2 regions of the Granulicella mallensis MP5ACTX8 genome follow, and region 1 is predicted to be linked to the other one. Evidence: riboswitches for the same ligand, from Rfam matches in the RefSeq annotation. Region 1 holds a riboswitch; the other holds the start of a gene.
The links. Region 1 has a riboswitch for cobalamin ahead of cobU (bifunctional adenosylcobinamide kinase/adenosylcobinamide-phosphate guanylyltransferase). Riboswitches for the same ligand answer to the same signal wherever they lie in the genome.

Region 1 (11,284 bases):
CGAACAGCTCGGCATTCCTGTGCTGCAGGCCATCGCGAGCGGCATGCAGTATGGGGCGTGGGAAGGCTCGCGTCGTGGAATCAACGCTCTCGACACCGCCGTGAACGTCGCCATTCCCGAGTTCGATGGCCGCATCATCACCGTGCCGGTCTCGTTCAAGGAACGCAGCGCCGCCGGAACAGACAATCTCTACGTTGCGCAGCCGGACAGAGTGGACCGCGTCGCCGGAATCGCTGCACGTCTCGCGACTCTGCGCCGCAAGTCCAATCGCGAACGCCGCATTGCCTTCGTGCTGACGAACTCCGCGGCGAAGGCCTCGCAGGTTGGTGGCGCTGTGGGCCTCGATACACCGGCGAGTCTCCTGACTACTCTCCACGCCATGCGTGCGCGCCGGTACAACGTCTCTGCCCTGTCCGAAACTTCGGACGAGTTGATGCAGAGCCTGCTGCAGCATGGCACCTACGACGACAACTATCCGCTCGATCCCGCGCAGGCCAAGCGCTTCTCCCGAGCGGTTTACCGGAAGATCTTTGCAACCTTCCCCGACCGCCCGAACCGCAGGATGCAGGACTTCTGGGGACAACCTCAGGATCGGGGCTTCAGCGTTCTGCCTGCCAAGAAGACGGACAAGAAGCTGCTCCCCACTATCGGCGGCAAGGTCGTGTCCATCGAGCAGGAAGAGCCATGGGGAGACGAACACGACTACCTCTTCGCCGCGATGGACCTCGGCAATGCGCTCATCGCTCTACAGCCCCCGCGCGGCTACGGTATCGATCCCGACACGATCTATCACACGCCCGACCTGCCGCCGACACACCACTACACGGCCTTCTACCGCTGGCTGGGAACACCGCAATCCGAAGGCGGCTGGGGTGCGGATGCCATCGTCCACATGGGCAAGCACGGCACGCTTGAGTGGCTTCCCGGCAAGGGCATAGGCCTCTCGGGTGAGTGCTACCCCGATCTGCTGCTGGGCGATCTACCGCTCATCTACCCGTTCATCCTCAACGATCCCGGCGAAGGCAGCCAGTCCAAGCGACGGGCCCACGCCATCGTCGTCGACCACCTCACGCCGCCGATGACCAACGCAGAAACCTACGGCCCACTGGCGGAGCTGAACCAGCTCGTGAACGAGTACTACGCCGTAGAAAAATTGGACCCCAAGAAGCTGCCATACCTGCAGCAGCAGATCTGGGAGCTGGTGGAGCGCACCAATCTCAAGACCGATCTCGACACCAAGACGATGCTCACGCGCGAACGCGGCGACCACACTCATGAGTGGGACGACGCGCTGACGCCGGAGGGCGTTCCAACGACGCTGGCCTCGATGACCGGCAACGAAGTTGCGCATCTCATCGAAGATCTCGACGGCTACCTCTGCGAACTGGGCATGGCACAGATTCGCGACGGTCTCCACATCCTGGGACAGATGCCCCCGCTCCCCGAGATGCTTCGCTCGCTCACGCGGCTGGCAAACATCAGCACACCGAGCCTGCAGGCGAGCCTCGCGACGGCGTTCTCTTTCGATCTCGCGAGCCTTCTCGACAAGCCTGGAGAACGGCTGGAAGAGCCGCAAGAGATTCTCGACCAGACCTGCTACACACGAGCCGACGTGCTGGAGCTGCTCGACCGTGCCTCGCTCGATCTCTTCACCATGCTGGAGACCTTTGGGTTTCGCACGAAAAAAATCGCTGACGTTCAACGGGCCGTGCTCGGCCTCCAATCCGAGGACATCACGCAAGCGCTCATCTTCGCCTGCGAAGAACTCGTGCCGAACCTCGAACAGACCGGCGACGAGATCGAGCACCTTCTGGACGCTCTCGAAGGCAAGTACATCCCAGCCGGACCGGCTGGCGCACCCACGCGCGGCATGGCCCACGTTCTACCTACGGGGCGCAACTTCTACGCCGTCGATCCGCGCGCTCTACCGTCACAGGCCGCATGGCGCGTCGGGCAGCAACTCGCCCGCGAAGCCATCGAACGCTTCCGCATGGAGGAGGGCAAGTACCCCGAGATGATGGGCCTGAGCGTCTGGGGAACCTCGCAGATGCGCACTCACGGCGACGATCTCGCCGAGGCCTTTGCTCTGCTGGGAGTGCAGCCCGTTTGGAACGCGCAGTCCCGCAGACTGGAAGGCGTTGCTGTCATCCCGCTCGAACAACTGGGACGCCCGCGCGTGGACGTCACACTGCGCATCAGCGGCTTCTTCCGCGATGCCTTTCCTCACTTGATCGATATGTTCGACCAGGCCATCTCTCTCGTCGTCGAACTGGACGAACCGCTCGAACAGAACTTCCCACGCAAGCACTATCTCGCGGATCTCGAGGCGCATAAAGATCTTCCCGAGCATGAGGCGGAGGCCCAGGCTCGCTATCGTATCTTCGGATCGAAGCCCGGCTCCTATGGCGCCGGCATTCTTCCGCTGATCGAAACCGGCAACTGGCACGGCGACGAGGACTTTGCACGCGCCTTCCTCGCCTGGGGTGGCTACGCCTACGGCAAGGGCACGGACGGCGTCGATGCTCAGCCTGTGTTTGCGGAACGCCTGAAGGCGATCCAGGTCGCGCTGCACAACCAGGACAACCGCGAGCACGACATCTTCGACTCCGACGACTACTTCCAGTTTCACGGCGGCATGATCGCGTCCATCCGCGCACTCACAGGCGTGCAACCCAAGGCCTACTTCGGCGACAGCTCGCGCCCTGAGAACGCGCAGGTCCGTGACCTCAAAGAAGAAGCGCTGCGCGTCTACCGCTCGCGTGTCATCAATCCGAAGTGGATCGAGAGCATCAAGCGGCATGGATACAAAGGCGGCCTGGAACTCTCGGCCACGGTCGATTACATCTTCGGCTTCGACTCCACTGCACACATCGCTCCGGACTTCGTCTACGAGGGCCTCGCCGAGCACTATGCGCTGTCCCAGGAGATGCGCGATTTCCTAAGCGCTTCTAATCCGTGGGCGCTGAACGCCATCGCCGAGCGGCTGCTCGAAGCAGCCCGGCGCGAGCTCTGGGAGAACCCCGCACCAGAGACATTGAACGCCCTGCGTGAAGTCTTGCTGGAGAGTGAGACGCTGTTAGAAGCCCAGGGCGAACGGAGGCGCGAGATCGTCCAATGAAGCCTTTCATCTATCCCTTCTCCGCCATCGCCGGACAGCAAGAGATGAAGCTGGCCCTGCTGCTCGCAGCCGTGGACTGGCGCATCAGCGTGCTCCTGCGGGGAGACAAAGGCGCCGGCAAAACCACCACGGCGCGCGCGCTTGCCGCTCTTCTGCCCCAGCCCAGCCCCTTCATCAACCTGCCGATCGGTGCGACCGAAGACCGGCTGCTCGGCGGCCTGCACCTGGAGCGCGCCCTCAAAGGCGATCCCGCGCTAAAGCCCGGTCTGCTGTCAGAAGCGCACGGCGGCGTCCTCTACGTGGACGAGGTCAATCTTCTCCCAGCCCATCTGGGCGATACCCTGCTCGATACCGCTTCGAGCGGAGTCAACGTGATCGAGCGCGAAGGCTTCAGCGCCTCCCATGCAGCCGAGTTCGTCCTGCTCGGCAGCATGAACCCGGAGGAGGGCCTGCTGCGGCCCCAACTGCTCGACCGTTTTGCGCTTGCGGTGAACATTACCGCTCCTCTGGAGCCTGCCGAACGGCAAACCGTCGTCGAACGCCGCATCGCCTTCGATCGCGATCCGGCCGTCTTCCTCGCGGATTGGGCGGAGATGGAACAGCAGCTTCGCGAACAGATCCTCAGCGCACGCGCACAGCTCTCCGGCGTTCTGTGCTCGCAAGAGATTCTCGCGCAGATCAGCGCCGCCGTCTGCGAAAGGGGCGTGCGCTCCCTGCGCGCCGATCTCGCGGCAGTTCGAGCCTCCATCGCCTACGCTGCCCTCACCGGCGATGCCTCGGTACAGCCCCACCATGTAGCCGCCGTACTGCCGCTGGTACTCGTGCATCGCGCCCAGGAACGAAGTCGTCCCCCGGCACCCCAGCCGCCAGCACTCCAGACACCGCAAGACGCTCCTTCCGAGGCCTCCGACAAAGACCAGGCGCAGAACGCAGGCGAGGCCCAGGAACGAATCTTCGCTCCAAGGGAGATCAAGACGCCCAAGGTGCAGGCGAAGTTTGAAGACGCCGCAGCACGCGGCAACAGCGCTCCGGCGCAGGCGCACCAGCCGGGGCCTGCGGTCGGAGCACGCCGGTCTGAAACTCCCGTAGAGCTCGACCTTCGCGCTACCTTGAACCACGCCGTAATGGAGACCGGAAGCCTTCAGCCGCGCCTGCAGGATCTTCACGAACGAGTGCGGCAGCCGGCGACAGGCACCCGATATCTCTTCGTCATCGATTCAAGCGGCTCCCACGCAGCACAGGAGAGAATGCGCCTCGTCAAAGGCGCGGCTTCCAGCCTGCTGACACGCTCTTTCAAAAATGGGGACGAGGCTGCCATCATCGTCTTTCGCGGCACTGCAGCGCAGGTGGTGCTTGAGCCGACGCGGACACTCCCCGAAGCCATCACCGCCTTCGAGTATCTGCCCACGGGCGGCAGAACCCCTTTGGCCCATGCCCTCGATCTCGCACAGAACTACCTGACACCGGCAACGGTCCTGGTGCTTCTCACCGATGGGCGAGCAAATGTCTCTCTTGGAGAGGGCGACCCCTGGCAGGAGGCATTGGAGATTGCGAGCCGGATCAAGGCCACCGCCCTCGTGGTCGATACCGAAAACTCCGCCGAACGGTTGGGGCGGCCTCGCCAGTTGGCAGAGGTCATGGCCGCAGAGTATGTGGGGCTGGAGAATCTCGAATCCAGTGATGCGGCGATTCTCACCTTGCATCGGCTTTCGGGATAAACGAGGAAGCAGGAACCGGTCAATCACGAAGCTGTACCACGTTTTGCGTGATTGACCCACCTCCTCCGCGAGCGGTATAACTCGGATATCTGGTGTTCGGGAAGACGGTGCAAATCCGTCACTACCGCGTAACTGTAAGCGCTAAGAGCCTGGCATATAAGGTCACTGGGATCAGAGTCCTGGGAAGGCCGATCAAGCTCCACGAGGCGCAAGTCAGGAGACCGGCCAGATACGGGCTTAATTCAACTTCGCTGGGAGAGTTGAAGAGCATATCCACGCGCCCTCCAGGCCGTGGCAGCTGCCTATCTACCACTTCCCGCTCAGTGTCCGGCGATCTCACACTGGATGCCAGGAGCGATGTATGCAGCATCAACCCGTCTCCGTAACTCTCGTGCTCGGCGGCGTTCGCAGCGGCAAAAGCCGATATGCGCAACAAATCGCCGAACGCTCCGAACGAGTTACGTTCATAGCCACCGCGGAGCGCCGCGACGATGCCGAGATGCACGCCAAGATCGAGCGTCATCGCGCCGAACGGCCCTCCTCCTGGGCCACGATCGAAGAGCCGCTCCACCTGTCCCGGACGATTCGCGAAGCAGGCAAGGATTGCGACGTCCTTCTCATCGACTGCCTCACCCTGTTCGCGGCGAACCTCCTCGAGGCCTGCGGCGAAGACTCCGAACAGGTCCAGGCTCACATCGCAGATCTCTGTCACGCACTCAGCACGGCATCCTGCACAGTCGTCCTCGTATCCAACGAAGTGGGCAGCGGGGTGGTTCCAGCCTACGAACTTGGCCGCCGCTTTCGCGACCTCGTCGGTGAGATCAATCAGCGCGTTGCCGCGACAGCGGACACAGTGCTTTTCATGATTGCGGGGCTTCCCCTCGCACTCAAGGGCACCGTCCCCGCGAAGGTGCAGTCGTGAAGGGATTCCTCATCGCCGGGACCGCCAGCGGAGTGGGCAAAACCACCGTCACGCTTGCGATCCTGGCCGCCATGCGCCGCCGCGGATTAGTCGTTCAGCCCTTCAAAGGCGGCCCCGACTTCCTCGACACAGGCCACCATACCCGCATCGCAGGGCGCGCTGCACGCAATCTCGACACATGGATGCTCTCGCACGAAGCGAATGAAGAAGTTCTTCGCCAAAACGCGGAGGGCGCCGATGCCGTCGTTGTAGAAGGCATGATGGGCCTGTTCGACGGCAAGGACGGTGCCACCGAAACCGGCAGCAGCGCAGAGATTGCCAAGCTGCTGAAGCTGCCCGTCGTCCTGGTGCTCGACGCCAGTAAGAGCGCCAGGAGCATCGCTGCCGTTGTCCTGGGCTTCGAGCACTTCGACCGCGAGCTTCCGCTGGCAGGCATTATTCTCAACCGCGTCGCCAGCGAGCGCCACTTCAGGATGCTCGAAACAGCGATCCTCTCCGCCTGCCAGACGCCCATCCTGGGCTGGCTGCCGCGTGAGCCCTTGATCGCCATTCCCGAACGGCATCTCGGCCTGCGTACTGCAGAGGAGTCAGAAGGCCACGAGCAACAGCTCGACAGGCTGGCAGCTCTTGCGGAAGAGCACCTCAATCTGGACGCGCTCCTCTCGCTCGAATGCGGACTGGACCTCGAACAGGCTCCCTCGCTGCGAGAGACACCAAAGACCGCCGTACGAATCGGCGTGGCGCGAGACCGCGCCTTCTGCTTCTACTACGAGGACAACCTCGACCTCCTGCGCCAGCACGGTGCGGAGATTGTCCCGTTCAGCCCCTTGCTGGATGCAGCACTCCCTCCAGACCTCGATGCCCTCTATCTGGGCGGTGGTTACCCAGAGCTCTACGCGCAGCAACTCAGCGCAAACACCTCGATGCTCTCATCGATTCGAGACTTCGCCGCCTCCGATCGCCCTGTCTATGCCGAGTGCGGCGGCATGATCTATCTCTCCCAACAGCTCACGGCAGCCGATGGCACAGCGCACAACATGGCGGGCGTGCTCCCCCTCGCGATGGAGATGACGAGCAAGCTCGTTCGGTTCGGCTACGTCACCGTTGAACTCACACAGGATTGCCTGCTCGGCGCACGCGGGACAGTTCTGCGAGGCCATAGCTTCCACTACTCTCGCGTCACTAACGCACCCACAATATCCACCAGCTATTGCGTGCAGTACTCCCTCTCCGGACATCAGGAGGAGGAAGGCTATAGTTTCGGGAATGTTCTCGCGAGCTACGTCCATCTGCACTTTCGCACCGCTCCAGCAGTGGCTCAGCACCTGGTGGAACAGATCCGGCATTCGGCAACAGAAGCTATCGCCCAGGAGACCCGATGAATTCCCTCACGCAACAACTCGATTCGATCACGCACGGCATCGAGCTCCCCAGCGAACTCTGGCGGCAAAAAGCACGAGCGCATCTCGACACCCTTACGAAGCCTCTCGGCAGTCTGGGGCGGCTGGAAGACCTTGCAGCCCAGATCGTCGCCATTCGTGAAGAAAAGTTCTCTGAGCCCATCAGCAAAGGTGTCTATGTCTTCGCCGCGGACCACGGGATCACCGCAGAGGGCGTGAGCGCCTATCCTCGCGAAGTCACGCACCAGATGGTCCTGAACTTTCTCGCGCAGGGAGCTGCAGTGAACGTGCTGGCGCGACTGCATCATGCAGAGCTTCGCGTCGTCGATGTCGGCGTTGACACCGACTTCAACGATATCCCCGGTCTGCTTCATCGCAAGGTTGCGAGAGGCTCGCGCAACATGCTGCACGAGACAGCGATGACGGGCGAGCAGCTGGCGCAGGCCCTCGCCGTCGGCGCGGAGATCGCTGCCAACGCTGTTGCCGCTGGGCAGACGATGATTGCCATCGGCGAGATGGGCATCGGCAATACCACCTCGGCCAGCGCCATCACCTGCGCCCTCACGGGCTCTGCCGCCTCTGAAGCTACGGGCCGAGGCACAGGCCTCAATCCCGAAGCTCACGCACGCAAAGTCAGTGTTGTGCAAGCTGTAGTGGCGAAGCACTTCGGCGGTTCCGCTGCTAATGCTTCGCCGCTTGAAGTGCTGCGCTGCGTTGGCGGACTGGAGATCGCCGCGATGGCCGGCATGGTTCTCGCCGCAGCCCAGCACAAGCTCGTCATCGTCATCGATGGATTCATCTCCACCGCTGCCGCAGCCATTGCCGTCGCGCTCTCCCCCAACACCCAGGGCTATCTCATTGCAGGACATCAGTCCGAAGAACCCGGACACAGACTTTTGTTGCAATACCTGAACCTGGTGCCCGTTCTGAGCCTTCACATGCGTCTCGGCGAAGGCACCGGAGCGGTACTTGCCATGCCCATCCTCGAATCGGCCGTCGCCCTCTATACGCAGATGGCGACCTTCACTTCGGCAGGCGTGAGCGGAGCCGCGTAATGAGCCCGGCCGTCTATATCCGCAGGACAGGATCGGAGTTTCTCTCCGCCCTCCAGTTCCTCACGCGTATTCCGGTCCCATCGCAGCCCTACGAAGCCGACTCCCTCTCGCGAGCCGTCAAGTTCTTCCCACTCGTAGGCGTCGTTGTCGGCGGCATCGCCGCACTGTTGCATCTTCTACTCGCCCCGCATCTTCCAAGGCTTGTCGCTGCGTTCCTCGTCGTTCTGTGCCTCGTCCTCGTAACAGGCTGCCTGCACGAGGACGGTCTTGCCGATACGGCCGATGGCTTCGGTGGCGGAACCGACCGCGAACAGATTCTGCGCATCCTTCGCGATAGCCGCATCGGCAGCTACGGAGGCATAGCGCTCGGGCTTAGCCTTCTTGGCCGCGTCGTGCTGATCGCCTCTCTTCCCCTGCCGCAGGTTGCAACCTATCTCATCGTCGGCCACATGCTGTGCCGCTGGACGACGCTTCCCCTTAGCTACTTCCTCCCCTCGGCCCGCACACAAACCGAAGGGCAGGAGTTCAACGGACAGGGCGCGCGCATCGCACGCCTCACTTCAACCGGCACCCTCATCGGCGGCACTCTCTTCAGCTTCGCCGTCGCAGCCTGTCTGCTCAGAACGGGCGCGGTCGCTCCGATTCTTATCTCCATTGTGCTGGCTCTGTTTACCGGCCTCTACTACAAGCGCCGCATCGGCGGTGTCACAGGTGACTGCTTCGGAGCTACCAATCAGCTCGCTGAACTCGGCGTCTATCTCTGCGGAGCGTGGACCCTGTGAACGGCCTCCTCTTCATTCGTCACGCCCGAACCGACCTGGCGGGAACCTTCTGCGGACACTCCGATCCGCCGCTTAATGCCACTGGCCAACAACAGGTCACCGACCTGATCGCGCGTCTCACCGCCGAACACTTCGATGCGATCTTTTGCAGCGATCTGCGTCGTGCCGTGGACACAGCAGAACCGCTCGCGCAAGCCTTCAAGGCTCCGCTCACCCCAAAGCAGGGCCTGCGCGAGATTCACTTCGGCGACTGGGAGGGTCTGACCTGGGCCGAGATCGAACAGCGCGATGCAGAGTACGCGCGCCGCTGGAGCGAGACCTTTCCAGCTTTGACCGCACCCGGTGGTGAATCTTTCGCGGACTTCGAGAGTAGAGTCCTGGCCGAGATTGCCCCTCTCCTCAGCCTCGCCGAGCGCCAGCGAATTGCCGTGGTCACGCACGCCGGAGTCATGCGCACCGTCCTGCGCTCTCTGCACGGTTGCAACGAGCAGGAAGCATGGGAGAAAACGAACTCTTACTGTTGCACGTTCTCCTATCCAATCAACCTGGAGAGCCTATGAGCCACAAGCAGGTCCATGTTCGAGAGCTTGCCGGCTGGGGACTCGACGACTATGAGTTTCGCGTCAGCACCTTCGACCGCACGAAGCCATCGCAAGCCGAGCATCTCGTTGCACAGCGTACGCCCTTTCAGCAGTCAACCGTCGTGCTCACACAAGAGAGCGCACAGTTGAGGGATGCGCTCCTGCAGCACGCCACAAGACCGGACCTGCTCGACGAGATGACAGGCCTCACCTGGTCTCTTGGTGTCGTCGACCTGCGGTCTCTTCTCGCCTTTCAGCGCAGGCTCTCCTTCAACCCTGAATTTCCGCATCCCCCGGCCCCCGCTGCAAAAGATTGGACTGCCCTGCTCGACTTTTCTTTCGGCCCGGCAAAGCCCGTTCTCTTCGACCGGCTGCAAGATAATGCGGCCCACACCCTGGTCCTGCAATCGACAAATCCGAACCTGCATCTTAGGACCACGATCGACGCCGCTTTCCCGCTCAGCGTCCACGCAGGCGGCCCCTTCTTCGAGGTCGCTTCCTATCGCGACCGCTGGTTTCTGCGCGATGGCTATCATCGCGCCTACACTCTTCTACAGGCTGGTGTCTTCGAGGTTCCCGCAGTGATCGTCCACGCCAACACGATCGAAGAGCTTGGCCCAACCAAGCCCTGGTTCTTCTCAGAAGAGGTCCTCTTCTCGGAAACACCGCCCCTCGTTCTGGATTTCCTCAACGACGAACTCGTGCTCGAATACAACCGCCCTCCCCTTATCAAGACACTGCGCATCACGATGGAAGAAACCCTCAGCCCCGCAACATCAGGAGATCAATCATGAGCATCGCAACCAAACGCGGCGACGGCGGACAAACCGGCCTGGCCGGCGGCATCCGCGTCTCCAAGGCAGACCTTCGCGTCGAGTCCTACGGCTCGGTCGACGAGCTGAATACAGTCCTCGGATTTGCCCGCAGCATCTGCCAGAACAAGGAGATCGCTACCTGGACCGAAGACATCCAACGGACGCTCTTTCGCGTCGGCTCTGCCCTCGCCACACCTCCTGAGAGCAAGAAACAGCCGCCCGTCGTCACCGAAGAAGACATCGACAAACTCACGAACCTCGTCCACCAGATTGAGGCGACCGAGGGCATCCTCTCCGACTGGTCACTGCCCGGAGCCCATACTGAATCCGCAGCCTACGAGATGGCCCGCACCGTGTGCCGCCGCGCGGAACGCGCAGCCGTCCGCTTCATCGAAAGCGGAGGCGTCGTGCAGCCTACGATCCTTCCCTATCTCAACCGGCTCTCCGATGTCATCTGGCTCTTCGGCCGTCTCATCGAGTTCAACGCGGGCGTCGAGTCGCGACTCCGTCCCGAGTCCAAAGGCGGTCCTAAATGGTCGAGAGCCTGGTAAATCCCGAAGACCTGGCCTTCAGCGAATCCGAGCGGGCAGCGGTCTATCGCACGATCGCCGCGCGGCGTGATGTCCGCCGCGGCTTCATCGTCGATCGTCCGCTGCCGGATGAGTTGCTCCAGCGGTTGCTGGCCGCGGCGCACAGCGCCCCCTCCGTCGGGCTCATGCAGCCTTCACGCTTCATCGTGATTCGTGATCTTGCCACCCGCAAAGAGGTACACAACATCTTCGAGGAGGCGAACCTCCAGGCGGCAGCCACCTACTCCGGAGCGCAAGGCGAGCAATACTCGGCTCTCAAGCTCGAAGGCATTCTTGAAGCGCCGCAGAACCTCTGCGTCGTAT
Region 2 (11,284 bases), 2.7 Mb from region 1:
GTACATAGCGATAGGGCGAGATGTGAGCATGTTGCACCACACCGTCCCAGGCATAGCGATAGATATCAGTAGAGAGATAGGGAGCAGGAAGCAGCGTGACGAGCCGAAAGGCAATCGCGAACGCCAGGATGATGCCGAAAGTGTAGCGGTTGACCGGTTGGGTCAAAATCACCAGAACCGCCAGTGCGTAAAGTATCGCGGACCAGCCGGAGACTCCGGAGAAGCCGATGGTGAAGTGGCTGAATTCGCTGATGAGCTGACGTGTCAGGAGGAGCAGTCCTGAACCGATGAGAATCAGCGCGGCATTCGTCAGCCAGGGCCGCGCATAGGACCAGCGTGTTGTGGAGTCGGAACTCACTTGCCGGCTCCGAAGAGATCGAGGAGAAACCTGCGGCTATGCGGAGCAGAGTAACCGGGCATTCCGGTAAAGGGTGGAGGTATCTCTCCTAGCAGTTCGTCGCGAAGGAGATTCAGCGTCTCTCCGTCGTCGACGTCGTACCAAAGGGGAAGCTCCACGAGTTCGATCCCCGCGCTGGTAATGGCGGAGACCGTTTCCGCGTAGACTGTCGAGGTGCTCCAGTGGATGTTCACGAAAGGTTCAGGGTGAGGTGCTTTCAAGCCGATGAGGTAGTATCCGCCATCGTTTGAAGCTCCGAGCACGATACGGTCGCCGGGACGGTTCAACTCTTCCACCGCCTGACGGAAGGCTTCGGCAGGAACAGTGGGTGAGTCCGAGTCGATGAGGCAAACCGCGCCGAAGCCGCAAAGGAGGATATCCTCAGCCGCAGCCAGCAGCCGTTCTCCAAATCCGTCGCCACGCTGCGCAACGAGGGCGAAGTCTTCGGGGAGCAGACCGTCGAACAGGCTTTCATCTCCAACGGGAGTATAGGAGATAAGTCCGGCTGCCTGGCTCGTCCTGGCGACCTCAGCGATGTTTTGTGTCGTATCCCGGAGAAAGCAGACGTTCAGCGCCGCGGATTGCTCAAGCGTCAGCGGTGGCGACAGGCGCGTCTTTACCTTGCCTGGCCGCGGAGCCTTGGCCATGACGGCGAGAGCACACTTCGATTTAAGCGAGGAGTCCGTGCACGACGGATCGAGGAGCGTATAGGGCATTCAGGAGGTACTCCGGCTGGGTTGCTCAGCTTGTAATTCGCTCTTCTGGCAGATCGCATACTGGTACCAGTCATCGTAATGCACGTCGACCGAGGCCCAGGAGGGTGTCCGCACCAGCTCGACGAAATCGGCAGACGGCATGACCTCCGCCTGCTGTGGCTCTCTGTATTTCGCAACGGGACTGGTCGTCAAGCGAGCCAGGAGCCACATGGCGCCGAGAGGCAGCCTGGTCCTGAAGCCGGAGGTCGGCTCTGCAATGAAACATCGTCCGCCCGGACGCAGTACCCGGAAGATCTCCGCGAGAACAGCTTCTTTGTCGGGAACGATGAGGAAGAGGCGGGAGACGATGACGGCATCGACAGAGTGCGGAAGTTCCTTCAGTGCCTGCGCATCGCCTTCGATGAAGGTGCAATTGTGCAACCGAAGATTGCTGGCCCGTTCCCGCGCTCGCTGAATAAGGCGCTTAGACAGGTCGATGCCGGTGGCCGTAATCTGCGGATACTCTTTAGCAAACCGGCAGGCATAGAGGCCAGGACCGCAGCCGAGTTCGAGGATCCTGGTTCCGTCCGCGGGAGTACCGGTCGGAAAGAGCGCGTTTGTAATTTCAGGGGTGTGGTCGCGAAACAGGTACTCTCTGCAAAGTGCATAGAGCCAGTGACATCGCTCAAACAAGCTTTCTGGCGGAGGCAAGGCCTTTTGGCCGGTGAGATCGTATTGGCTTGAACCCATGGTTGAACTCATCTGATTTTTTGTAATGACCGGATTGAACGCATGAACCGCAGGACAATCCTACTGAACTTATCCAAAGATATTCATGAAGGGCGAGTCTTCGCGTTTAGAGTCTGTAAAGGGACTTCGAGTTGGATGATGCCCCAACGGGCTTCAGTCATACGCCTCACAGCTTGCCGCCTTCTACATCGGGACGATTCTGTTTCTTCATAATCCCGCATACCAGTCGTATCCGAGTTTGGTCCAGTAGTCGTCCGGCTTCGCGTTCGTATAGCTGATCAGCCCTATCCGCTTGATCTGCTTGTAACCGTACTTCGTAGGCATGTGCAGGCGAAGCGGAGCTCCGTGGAACTGCGTCAGAGGTGCGCCCATCATCTCCGTGACCAGCAGCGTCTGCGGGTGTCGGCAGACATCAAGGTCATAACCCGTATAGTAGTCTCCGTCCGGCGTCTCCATGTAAACATACTTTGGCTCCTTGCCATCGATAAGGGCGGGCGGATACGCCTCGATGAAATCGGCCATGCGCACTCCAGCCCAATGCACGATCTCGCTCCAGCCTTCGATGCACTTGAATTGAGTCACCAGTTCGTGACGAGGAAGCTTCAGGATGTCTTCCATCGTCAGCAACAGTCCGGACGTACCCGGCATAAGGGTGCTGCTGCTTTCGCCGGCCTCTTCCCGCCCGCGAGGCATGCGGCGGCCGATGCTCTCTTCCGCAGCCTTGGCCTGACCGAGCATGGGTTCCGGGGCCATCTTCTCGGCGGTGCGGGCATTGGGATCCACCTTCGTGTCATGACCCTGGTCTTCGTGGCTGGCTTCAGCTACGTATTGGTACTCCCAGGCAGTCACATCCGTCGTGAATCGCGGATGTGCCGCAGCATCCTGCATACCGACCAACTGCAGCCGCCAACCTTGCGGCGCCAGCATCTTCTTCAGACCGAAGACACCATTTACGCGAAGATCTTTCGCAGCTTTGAGCGGATACGTGGGTGCGAGCGCGCGGTCACCCGATACGGCTCGCGAGATAGCCGCGTTCGTCCTGAAGGCATCACGGAGCGGGAACCGCTGCATCCCGACACCAGGGCTCCGGTCGATCCAACGATAAAACCCATAGCCCGCAGCCGCGGCAATGGAAGCGCCAATGAACGAACGGCGGGTGTGCCTGCGCGATTCAGCCAGAACGGCAGCGTCGGCAATCGCTCTCTGTTCCAGATCAACACCCAAATCCTCTTCATCTTCTTCGTCCGCCGCCAGCTCAACTGGAGGCGCATCGCCATGTTGCGTCGCCGTTGGAGGAACGGCGATCGGTGCAGGCGGCTTTGCCGTCAATTCAACGACGGGCTTTGACTCAGAAGGAGAGGATTCCTTCGGGGCCGGCTGAGGCCCTGGTGCTGGTGCAGCAACGATATCGTCTGGCTTTGCGGTGGCTGCTTCAGGCGATTTCTCAACAGATGCTTCTGATGATTTCGCCACAGCCGTCTCGGCTGGTGCTGCAGCAGCCACTTCGGCTGGCTTCGCAGTAACCGAGTCGTCTGGCTTTGCAGCAACCTCAGGCGGCCCGGGCTGTGGAGCCTCTACCTTCTGAACCTCTAAAAGCTTCTGAGCCTCTACGGGTAATTCGTCGTGTTCGCTCATCGGTGACTCCGCCGTTCCGCCTCAATCGAAGGATCTTCCACTCTCTGGATCTCTCTCCCACTGACCATGGCTCGAAAGTTGTTCCATCCCGCAAGGATCACCTGCAGTACATGAACGACAAAGAAGCCCAGAAAGCTCATCGTGATCCAGAAATGCAGCCATCGGGCCATCTCATAGCCACCCAGCAGAGTTGTGAGCCAGTGTGCCTGTGTCGGCTTGTAGATGGCCAGGCCCGTCACGAGCATCCCCACTCCCATCAGAATGACGGAGGTATAAGCGATTCGTTGCGCACCGTTGTACTTCGTCTGTGCAGGGAGTCCCTTCCTCAGATGAAGGTCGACCAGGGTGACCTGAATCGCGTCTCGCAGGCTGCGGCGTTCGGGTACAAGAAAGCGCCACTCCCCTGAGAACGAGGTATACAGCACGTACAGGAGCCCATTCAGGCCGAAGATCCACATAAAGAAAAAGTGGTAGCCAAGCCCCTGCGTTACGGAGTACGGCACATGAAGCTTCTGGTAAAACCAGTCTGGAAACAATCGGATGAGGGTAAACTTGCCGATCCCCACGCGATAGATGGCATGTGGGTGCCGATAGGCATTATCCGAATCATTCCAGTAGATAAGAACGCCACTCCAAATCATGGTGAACAGCACAGGGAAATTGATCCAGTGCATCCAGCGTATGGCAAGAGGATGCTTTCGTTCGAGGCGGATGGACGCATTGAGGGGTGCAGGCGCGGATGGAAGGACGTCGCTCGAATCATTGTCGTATTTGGACTTTATGACCATGAGACCACGTCCCTTTTGAGATCGATTGCAATTAAACACACCCAAGCCAGCCCCATGGACCAGCGGCGTAATCTCCCCCTTTTGGGGGATACAGGAACGCATGGGATGTTACAACCTTCGACGCTCAACCCGCTCCGGGGTTACAAGAAAAATTTGGCGTTCTACCAGGAGCCCCTTATTGTGCCCTGTCCGTTTGGGGGCAGTCCACACAATTCCCGGCAATGGCGACAAGATGCGCGTCTTTCTTGTCGAACGGAGCATCCTTGAGAACGAGCAGGATGTTCTGCTCAATCCACGTTTGTAGATTGCGAACCGGGAGAAGAATGCGCTTCGCCTCGAACCCGCAGTCTTTGCCTCTTTGCAATCGAACACAGCAGGATACGGGGCTGATGGGCACCACACATCTCTGGAATGTCACTTTATTTCTGAACCTATATAGGTTCAGAAATAAAAATGGCCTGGAGTCTCCCTCTCGCGGCCATTTTTATTTGTGTAAGTTGTCGCTTGGATGAAGGGAGCTCACCTGGCGCATACCGCGAAGAGCATTGCACAGAAAAATGCCGTCTGCCGATTCGAGGTCTTCGAGATGAAGGACTCGCTCCTCTGCCGACACATTGGTTTCGAGAAGATGCCTGCGGAAGATTCCGGGCAAGACACCAGAGCTTAGAGGTGGAGTCATAAGCTTGCCTTCGCGGAGGATGAAGATATTACTGATTGCCCCTTCCGTCACCTCTTCCCTCTCGTTGAGGAAGAGAACCTCATCGAAACCATCGGCGCGGGCCTCGGAGAAGAGATGTTCATATCGTTCGCGGCGTGTTGTTTTGTGCCGCAGGAAGACATCGTCAGAAGAGGTGCGTTCCGAAGAGATGCGGACAGAACAGGTCGATTGGCCGGGTTGAAAGGCTGTGGACGTAATCGTCGCCTTGCCGGCAGAGTCCAACAGCAACCGCACGCGATAGTGTTCTCCGGGGGGAAACGGATGCGCCCGCTCAAGGAGTTGTCGCGTGATCGATGCGCGATCAAAGGAAAACTCGAAGTACGAGGCGGACGATTCCATGCGGTCCAGGTGCATGGACAGAAGAGCGTACTCTCCGTTCCAGAGCATCGTTTCGATGAGTTGAAAGGCCGGTCCTGACCGGGACAGGAAACTTGCTTTGAGCTGGCACTCCCTGTACTCGTCCGAAGGAACCGAATCCGCCACGATACCGCCGCCGACACCCATCCGGACTCGTCCGTCCTTGAGGACAAGGGTTCGAATCGCGACGTTGAAGATCGAGGATCGATCCCGCGCAATGAAACCGATGGCTCCGGTGTAGATCTCCCGAGGCTTCTGTTCCAGTTCGCGAATGATCTGCATCGTCCTGATCTTTGGAGCTCCCGTGATGGAGCCGCTGGGGAACAAGCTTCGAAAGATGTCGTAGTATCCGAGCTCAGCCTGAAGTGTTCCAGAGATCGTCGAGGTCATCTGGAGAAGAGTTCTGTACTTCTCAACCGAGAAGATGTCTTCGACCTGGATACTTCCCATCGTGCAGATGCGGCCAAGATCATTGCGAAGAAGGTCGACGATCATCACATGCTCTGCGCGATTCTTTTCGTCCTGCTGCAGTCGTGCAGCGGCCTCGATATCCTCTCTGGAATCGCGGCCTCGGGGCATCGTGCCCTTCATGGGGCGAGTCACGATCCGGCCGTCCTCAATGCGGAAGAACAGCTCCGGCGAGAAGGAAAGGATATGGTTTCCGTCCACATTCAGGAAAGCACTGTAAGAAACCGGCTGTCGATGGAAGAGTTCGGCAAAGAGCTCCGTAGCGGACAACTTTGTCCGGGCATCGACAGCATCCGTGAAGTTCACCTGATAGGTATCGCCTGCCCGGATGTAGTCCTGAATCCGTTCAACCCTTGCACAGTACTCGGCTTCTGAGATCGTCAGGAAGGTTTGTTCCGGAAGCATCTCCAACAGGTTGCCGGATTCGTTGGAGGCAGGTGGAGTCGCTTCACCTTCTTCATCACTCCTGTGGTGGTGATGGACGAGCGGTTCCCGGTAGACACCGAACCAGGCGAGAGGCAGTTCTGATCGAGCCGGTGCTATATCCTCCAGGGACTGAAAGTGATATCCGCATTCATAGCCGACAAATCCGGCGACATAAAAGCCCGCGGCGAGCGCGTCTTCAAGCTCGCGGAAGAGAGCCGGGATTGCGTCATGCCTGGATGCAGACAACACCCGAACAGGATGGAGAAAGAGAAGACTCTGCCGATTTTCCGGGTCGAAGCGTGAGGTTTCAAGAAGAACCGAGTCGGCGGTTTCGGCAACCATCGAATACCACTGCTTCGGAACCCTTGACCACTGCCCCACAAAATCTCCCCGTCTGCCGATGCTTGATCATCGATGATAGATCCTCTTCTAAAGTATTTTGAACGGCGACGGTTCTGGCACCTGTCTTGGTTTTGGCGAGAGTTTATTCCGCAACCCTCTCCAGCCCTTGCCCAATCGATCCGAGGCCGTAAAGAGATGGCCGGCAGTAAGCGGCCCGATCACACGATGATGGCCGACAGCAGCTAACCCCATGGAGGCGATGCAGCCACAATTCTCGCAATCGGGATCTCCACCGAATTGGCAGGGAGTGATCTGCGTCTTCAGATCTGCCGAGATCGTCTCGGTTGTCTGCGCAAAGATGCACTCACCTGGGCTCTTCGGCGGAGAGGCGATCTCCTGAATCACCCTCTCGTGCATATCCAGAATCGGATAACTCTTCCGCAAGCGTTGCAGATCGGCAAGTACAGAGGCTCTTTGCGAGGTCGTGAGGATCTCCGGGTCAGTGGCGCCGCGTTGAGGGGTGAAGAGACTGAACCATACCCTCACAATCTCCGGCTGCGCACTCCAGAAACGCAGAAACTCTTCCAGGTAGCCTTCACGGTCTGCAATCTGGGAGGTGATGGTGCAATGAATGGTGATTCTGGCGCCACGGATGTTCTTCAGTATCCGTTCATAGGTGGCGGGCTTGCGCCGTTCATCGTGCTCCGGCTGCAAGCCATCGATCGAGACCACAACGTTCAACAGCTTGAACTGATTCCACGAGCTCGGAATAATTCTGAAGGCGCTCGTCACGATCTGCGTGTGTATCCCGCGGCTCTCCAAGTGAGGCAGCAGTAACTCAAGCTCACGATGTCGAACGAACGGATCACCGCCTACGAGAGACACGTGAAGCGGTTTGCGTTCATCGATCAGAGCAAGCACTCTCGTGACCAACTCCTCGCCTTTGAAGTCGGAGAGCTGACGCAACTGCATCTCGCTTCCAAGATGTGCCGCATCGAAGGCATAGCATCCCGGACACCGTAAGGGGCATTCCTTGGTGATCTCAATCGACAGCGAAGGGGACCGGCCAGCCAGAATCGTCGACCAGGCTTGGAGCACCTCTGAAGTTTTCATGCTTGTCCTAATGTGGCCCGCAAGCCGTTAGCGATAAACAAAATACTATAGCGACCTGGGTGGACCACGAGACCAGGAATTTTCCCAGCCTCGGAGCGATCAGAGGTTAGATGCAGCGAAAGCGCTAAGGTAGGCGTCATTGAAGCGAAACCTCCGGTTCAGCGAACGGTTCATCGGGCGCGGCTGCAGACCGAATCCACTAGATAATTTTCTCATTCATGATGGCAAACGAGCGACTGCCTGCAATGCCGAATGGAACAGATGCGACCGGTCTGGTTATAGAGACGGCTATGGCTCAAAACGAGCCATTCTCAAAACAGGCCGGAAGTAGCTGACAGGTTAGATGCAGCAGTAGAGAAAGCGCTGCCATTATCCTGCCTTCCCCTCGGAAGCGGTATATCTATGCTCGTTATGGAGCAAGTTTCTCGGCAGTTCTTCGGACTTGCAGGCTACCTACTTGCTCCTGCTTCCCAGTTCATGGCGAACCAGTGCTTCTATCGGAGTGTTCGTTCCTGCGTACCGCTGCGGGGCAGTTCCGGATTCTCGCCTGATTCCCATTTAAGCCCAATCTCGCGATTGGGCACCGTGAAGTAGTCCTAGTATCCATAGTGCCTCTATGGATGTCCAGCGTCATCTGCCTGGGTTTTGTTACGCGGGAACGCCAGAACCAGGCCAAACCTTGACGCGTTTCTAAAAATCTAGGTGATCTTTATCGAACCCCTCGAGCCAGATGGAAGATTCAAAGCCTTCCCGTCTGCGAAATTGCAGCGAGCTTGCTCGGTCTCAGTATCCACATAATCTGATGGATTCCTTCTACCGAAGCGTCTACCGTTGCGAGCGCAACCGGGATGCCATCGCGTGACAGAAGAACGGATGCCTGTCCGTTTGTTTCAATCCACCGGAGCGTTATGCCCGTCCAGAAATGGGAAGCGAAGGAGGTAATGAACTTCGCAACATGATCGCGACCAGAAACCGGGGCTCGAGCAGCTGTACGCACAATGCCCCCACCATCCGAATAAGAGACGACATCTTCTACGAAGAGACCTTCCAGCGTGGCCAGGTCTCCCTTTTGAGCGGCACCGATAAAGGCTTCCAGCAGGCGGCGCTGTTCCTCAGAACTGACCGGTGTGCGCCGCCCATCTGCAATGTGCTTACGGGCACGAGAGACGAGTTGGCGGGTATTCGCTTCCTCCATTTGTATGATGTCCGCGATCTGGCGGTAGGAGTAATCGAACGCTTCGCGCAGAACGTAGGAGGCACGTTCTGTAGGAGACAGCTTCTCAAGGAGCAGCAGGATGGCAAGTCCCAAAGCTTCGCCGCGCTCTGCGCCTAACGCAGGATCGCTGCTGGTGTCCACGGGTTCGGGAAGCCAGGGACCGACGTAGGTTTCCCGGCGCGAGTGGGCACTCTGGGAGAAGTTGATACACATTCGTGTAGTTGTCGTGGCCAGAAATGCCGACGGGCTCTCAACGATGTTGCGATCGGTAGCCTGCCACCGCAACCAGACATCCTGCACGATATCCTCGGCTTCAGCCGCACTTCCGAGCATGCGGTAAGCGATGCCGAACAAACGTGGACGCACCTCGGCAAAGACCAACAGACCATCGTCATGCTCTCCGTCTTCTAGACCACGGCGAACAGACAATGGAGTTTCCGAAATGGGTTCTTCTGCCATTGCGATGGTCATAGTCTATCTCGCGGCATTTTCTCGACCACCTCTTCGTTGATGGGAGGATCGTCAGCATCCCCGATGATATGGCGCGGCGCGCGGCTTAGTTCACCGGCATGAGCACCGGAGCTCCTTTGTCCTTTACCAGGAACACTACGAACTTTGCTCGTTTGGTTTGGCTTGCGTTCCGTCCAATGACGTGAATATCGTTCGGGCCTTCATAGAAGGTCTGACCAGGCATCAGAGTCACTTCCCTTCCACCCTTCACCTGCATCACGATCGAGCCTTCCAGCACATAAATAAATCCATGCGCATTGTGGCGATGTACAGGGTCAGAGGCACCCGGCGGATACTCCACGGTGATCATCAGACCTTCTTTGCCAGGTAAGTCAGTCAGATCTTTCGATAGCAGAGGCACTACTTTAGCCTCCTGCCCGATCAACCAACCTGGGGTCAGCCATATCAAGCACAAAATTAATTTTGCGATCTTCATCACGAATCTCCTCAGTATTGCTCTTTCTTCTTAGCCTAAGAAGGTGAAGCCGAGTTCAGCCGAACTCGGCTTCTGTCCTTATCGAGACGCACCTATCGCACTCACCGTGGACTGACTGAGCCAGGTTTTGAAATGCGTTTCGCCAAGCCGGGCGTCTTTACCGGGGACAAGCGTGCGCTCGTCGACTTCGACCCCGAAGTAACCGGCGCCGACGTCCGCGACGACCGTACGCGGATCGTTGTGTGCGTGGAGGCCCTGACGAACGAATTCGTCGAGACGGAACTCTTGCGGCCCGCCCACTTCAACGATTCCATTTACCGGAGCGCCAACAGCACCCCGTCCAACCGCGGCAGCTACATCTTCAGCAGCCATCGGTTGGATCAGCACTGGAGCCAATCGAACAGTCGTGCCGTCGCTGGAAGCATCAGCGATACTCTTGAAAAACTCGAAGAACTGCGTCGCATGGACGATCGAATAGGGGATCGAAGATTCCGCAATCAACTTCTCCTGCACGAGCTTCGCGCGGAAGTATCCGCGAATCGTCTCTTCCGCATCCGACGGCCTTCTTGCAGCCAGACGATCCGTCCCCACGACCGACAACGCAACGTGGTGCCGCACACCTGCGGCTTGCTCGTGCTGAAGCAGGTTGCGTGTGGCAGTAGTGAAGAAGTTCGTCGCTGCCGCTTCCTCGAAGGAGGGAGAGTTCGATACATCAACGACGACCGAGGCGCCTTTTAGCACTTCGCCAAGGCCCTCGCCGGTGAGCGTGTTGACGCCTGAGTTGGGTGATGCCGGTATCGCTTCGTGTCCGTGCTCACGAAGCTTATTGACGAGCTTTGATCCGATGAGACCACTGCCGCCGATCACTACGATTTTCATGACTTTGTTCCTCTCATTTTCGAATGGCATATTCACATCTGCCGGTTGTACTTACTAAGACCAAATACGCCGGCGTTCTGTGACAGGAGGCTGCACAATCGTTGATTGAGGCGAGAGAAGTCCTACCTACTCGGAGGGTGGGGCGTGAAGCTGCATCTGAACATGGAGTGCCAGGTCCAGGAGTGAAGAGGAGAGGCGCAGCCCTGTGGCAGAGCTTTCTTGACCACTTCCCTGGGCTTCACGTGTCGCTTGCTTCACTGAATGCAGAAGCCGCCTGTCTCCAGGATCGATCGTCCCAACCGAAGCCTCCGGATACTGTTCAATGGTTTGCGCAGCTCCAAGGAGGAGCGCGGAAGTGCGATGTTTCACTTCATCGACTAGCTCAGCATATTGCTGCGAGCCGTTCGTCGTCCCGTATTGAAGCAGCCCAGCCTTCACAAGAAGATACGCTCGCAGCTGCGGCAGAAAGGACTCAACGCAGTGAGTCATAAATGTCTCGTGCCGACTCTTCGGGAAAGACTCAAAGACCGAAAGATCGGAGAGGGTACGAATCT

Region 2: it holds a riboswitch for cobalamin, as region 1 does, so the genes downstream of both, ACIX8_RS01215 (radical SAM protein) here and cobU (bifunctional adenosylcobinamide kinase/adenosylcobinamide-phosphate guanylyltransferase) in region 1, are expected to answer to the same signal.

Annotation. Positions count from the first base shown of each region.
Region 1 covers NC_016631.1:3,808,419-3,819,702, forward strand. The annotation lists gene ACIX8_RS15290 (cobaltochelatase subunit CobN) at 1-3,118, shown strand, start outside; gene ACIX8_RS15295 (ATP-binding protein) at 3,115-4,836, shown strand; cobalamin riboswitch at 4,910-5,080, shown strand; gene cobU (bifunctional adenosylcobinamide kinase/adenosylcobinamide-phosphate guanylyltransferase) at 5,198-5,758, shown strand; gene ACIX8_RS15305 (cobyrinate a,c-diamide synthase) at 5,755-7,140, shown strand; gene cobT (nicotinate-nucleotide--dimethylbenzimidazole phosphoribosyltransferase) at 7,137-8,213, shown strand; gene cobS (adenosylcobinamide-GDP ribazoletransferase) at 8,213-8,995, shown strand; gene ACIX8_RS15320 (histidine phosphatase family protein) at 8,992-9,555, shown strand; gene ACIX8_RS15325 (hypothetical protein) at 9,552-10,370, shown strand; gene ACIX8_RS15330 (cob(I)yrinic acid a,c-diamide adenosyltransferase) at 10,367-10,942, shown strand; gene bluB (5,6-dimethylbenzimidazole synthase) at 10,924-11,284, shown strand, end outside.
Region 2 covers NC_016631.1:273,833-285,116, reverse strand. The annotation lists gene ACIX8_RS01250 (glycosyltransferase family 87 protein) at 1-358, opposite strand, end outside; gene ACIX8_RS01245 (TIGR04282 family arsenosugar biosynthesis glycosyltransferase) at 355-1,113, opposite strand; gene ACIX8_RS01240 (class I SAM-dependent methyltransferase) at 1,114-1,842, opposite strand; gene ACIX8_RS01235 (molybdopterin-dependent oxidoreductase) at 2,050-3,477, opposite strand; gene ACIX8_RS01230 (cytochrome b/b6 domain-containing protein) at 3,474-4,265, opposite strand; gene pabB (aminodeoxychorismate synthase component I) at 4,750-6,576, opposite strand; gene ACIX8_RS01215 (radical SAM protein) at 6,664-7,689, opposite strand; cobalamin riboswitch at 8,100-8,292, opposite strand; gene ACIX8_RS01210 (RNA polymerase sigma-70 factor) at 8,429-9,334, opposite strand; gene ACIX8_RS01205 (cupin domain-containing protein) at 9,462-9,851, opposite strand; gene ACIX8_RS01200 (SDR family oxidoreductase) at 9,930-10,730, opposite strand; gene ACIX8_RS01195 (FUSC family protein) at 10,857-11,284, opposite strand, start outside.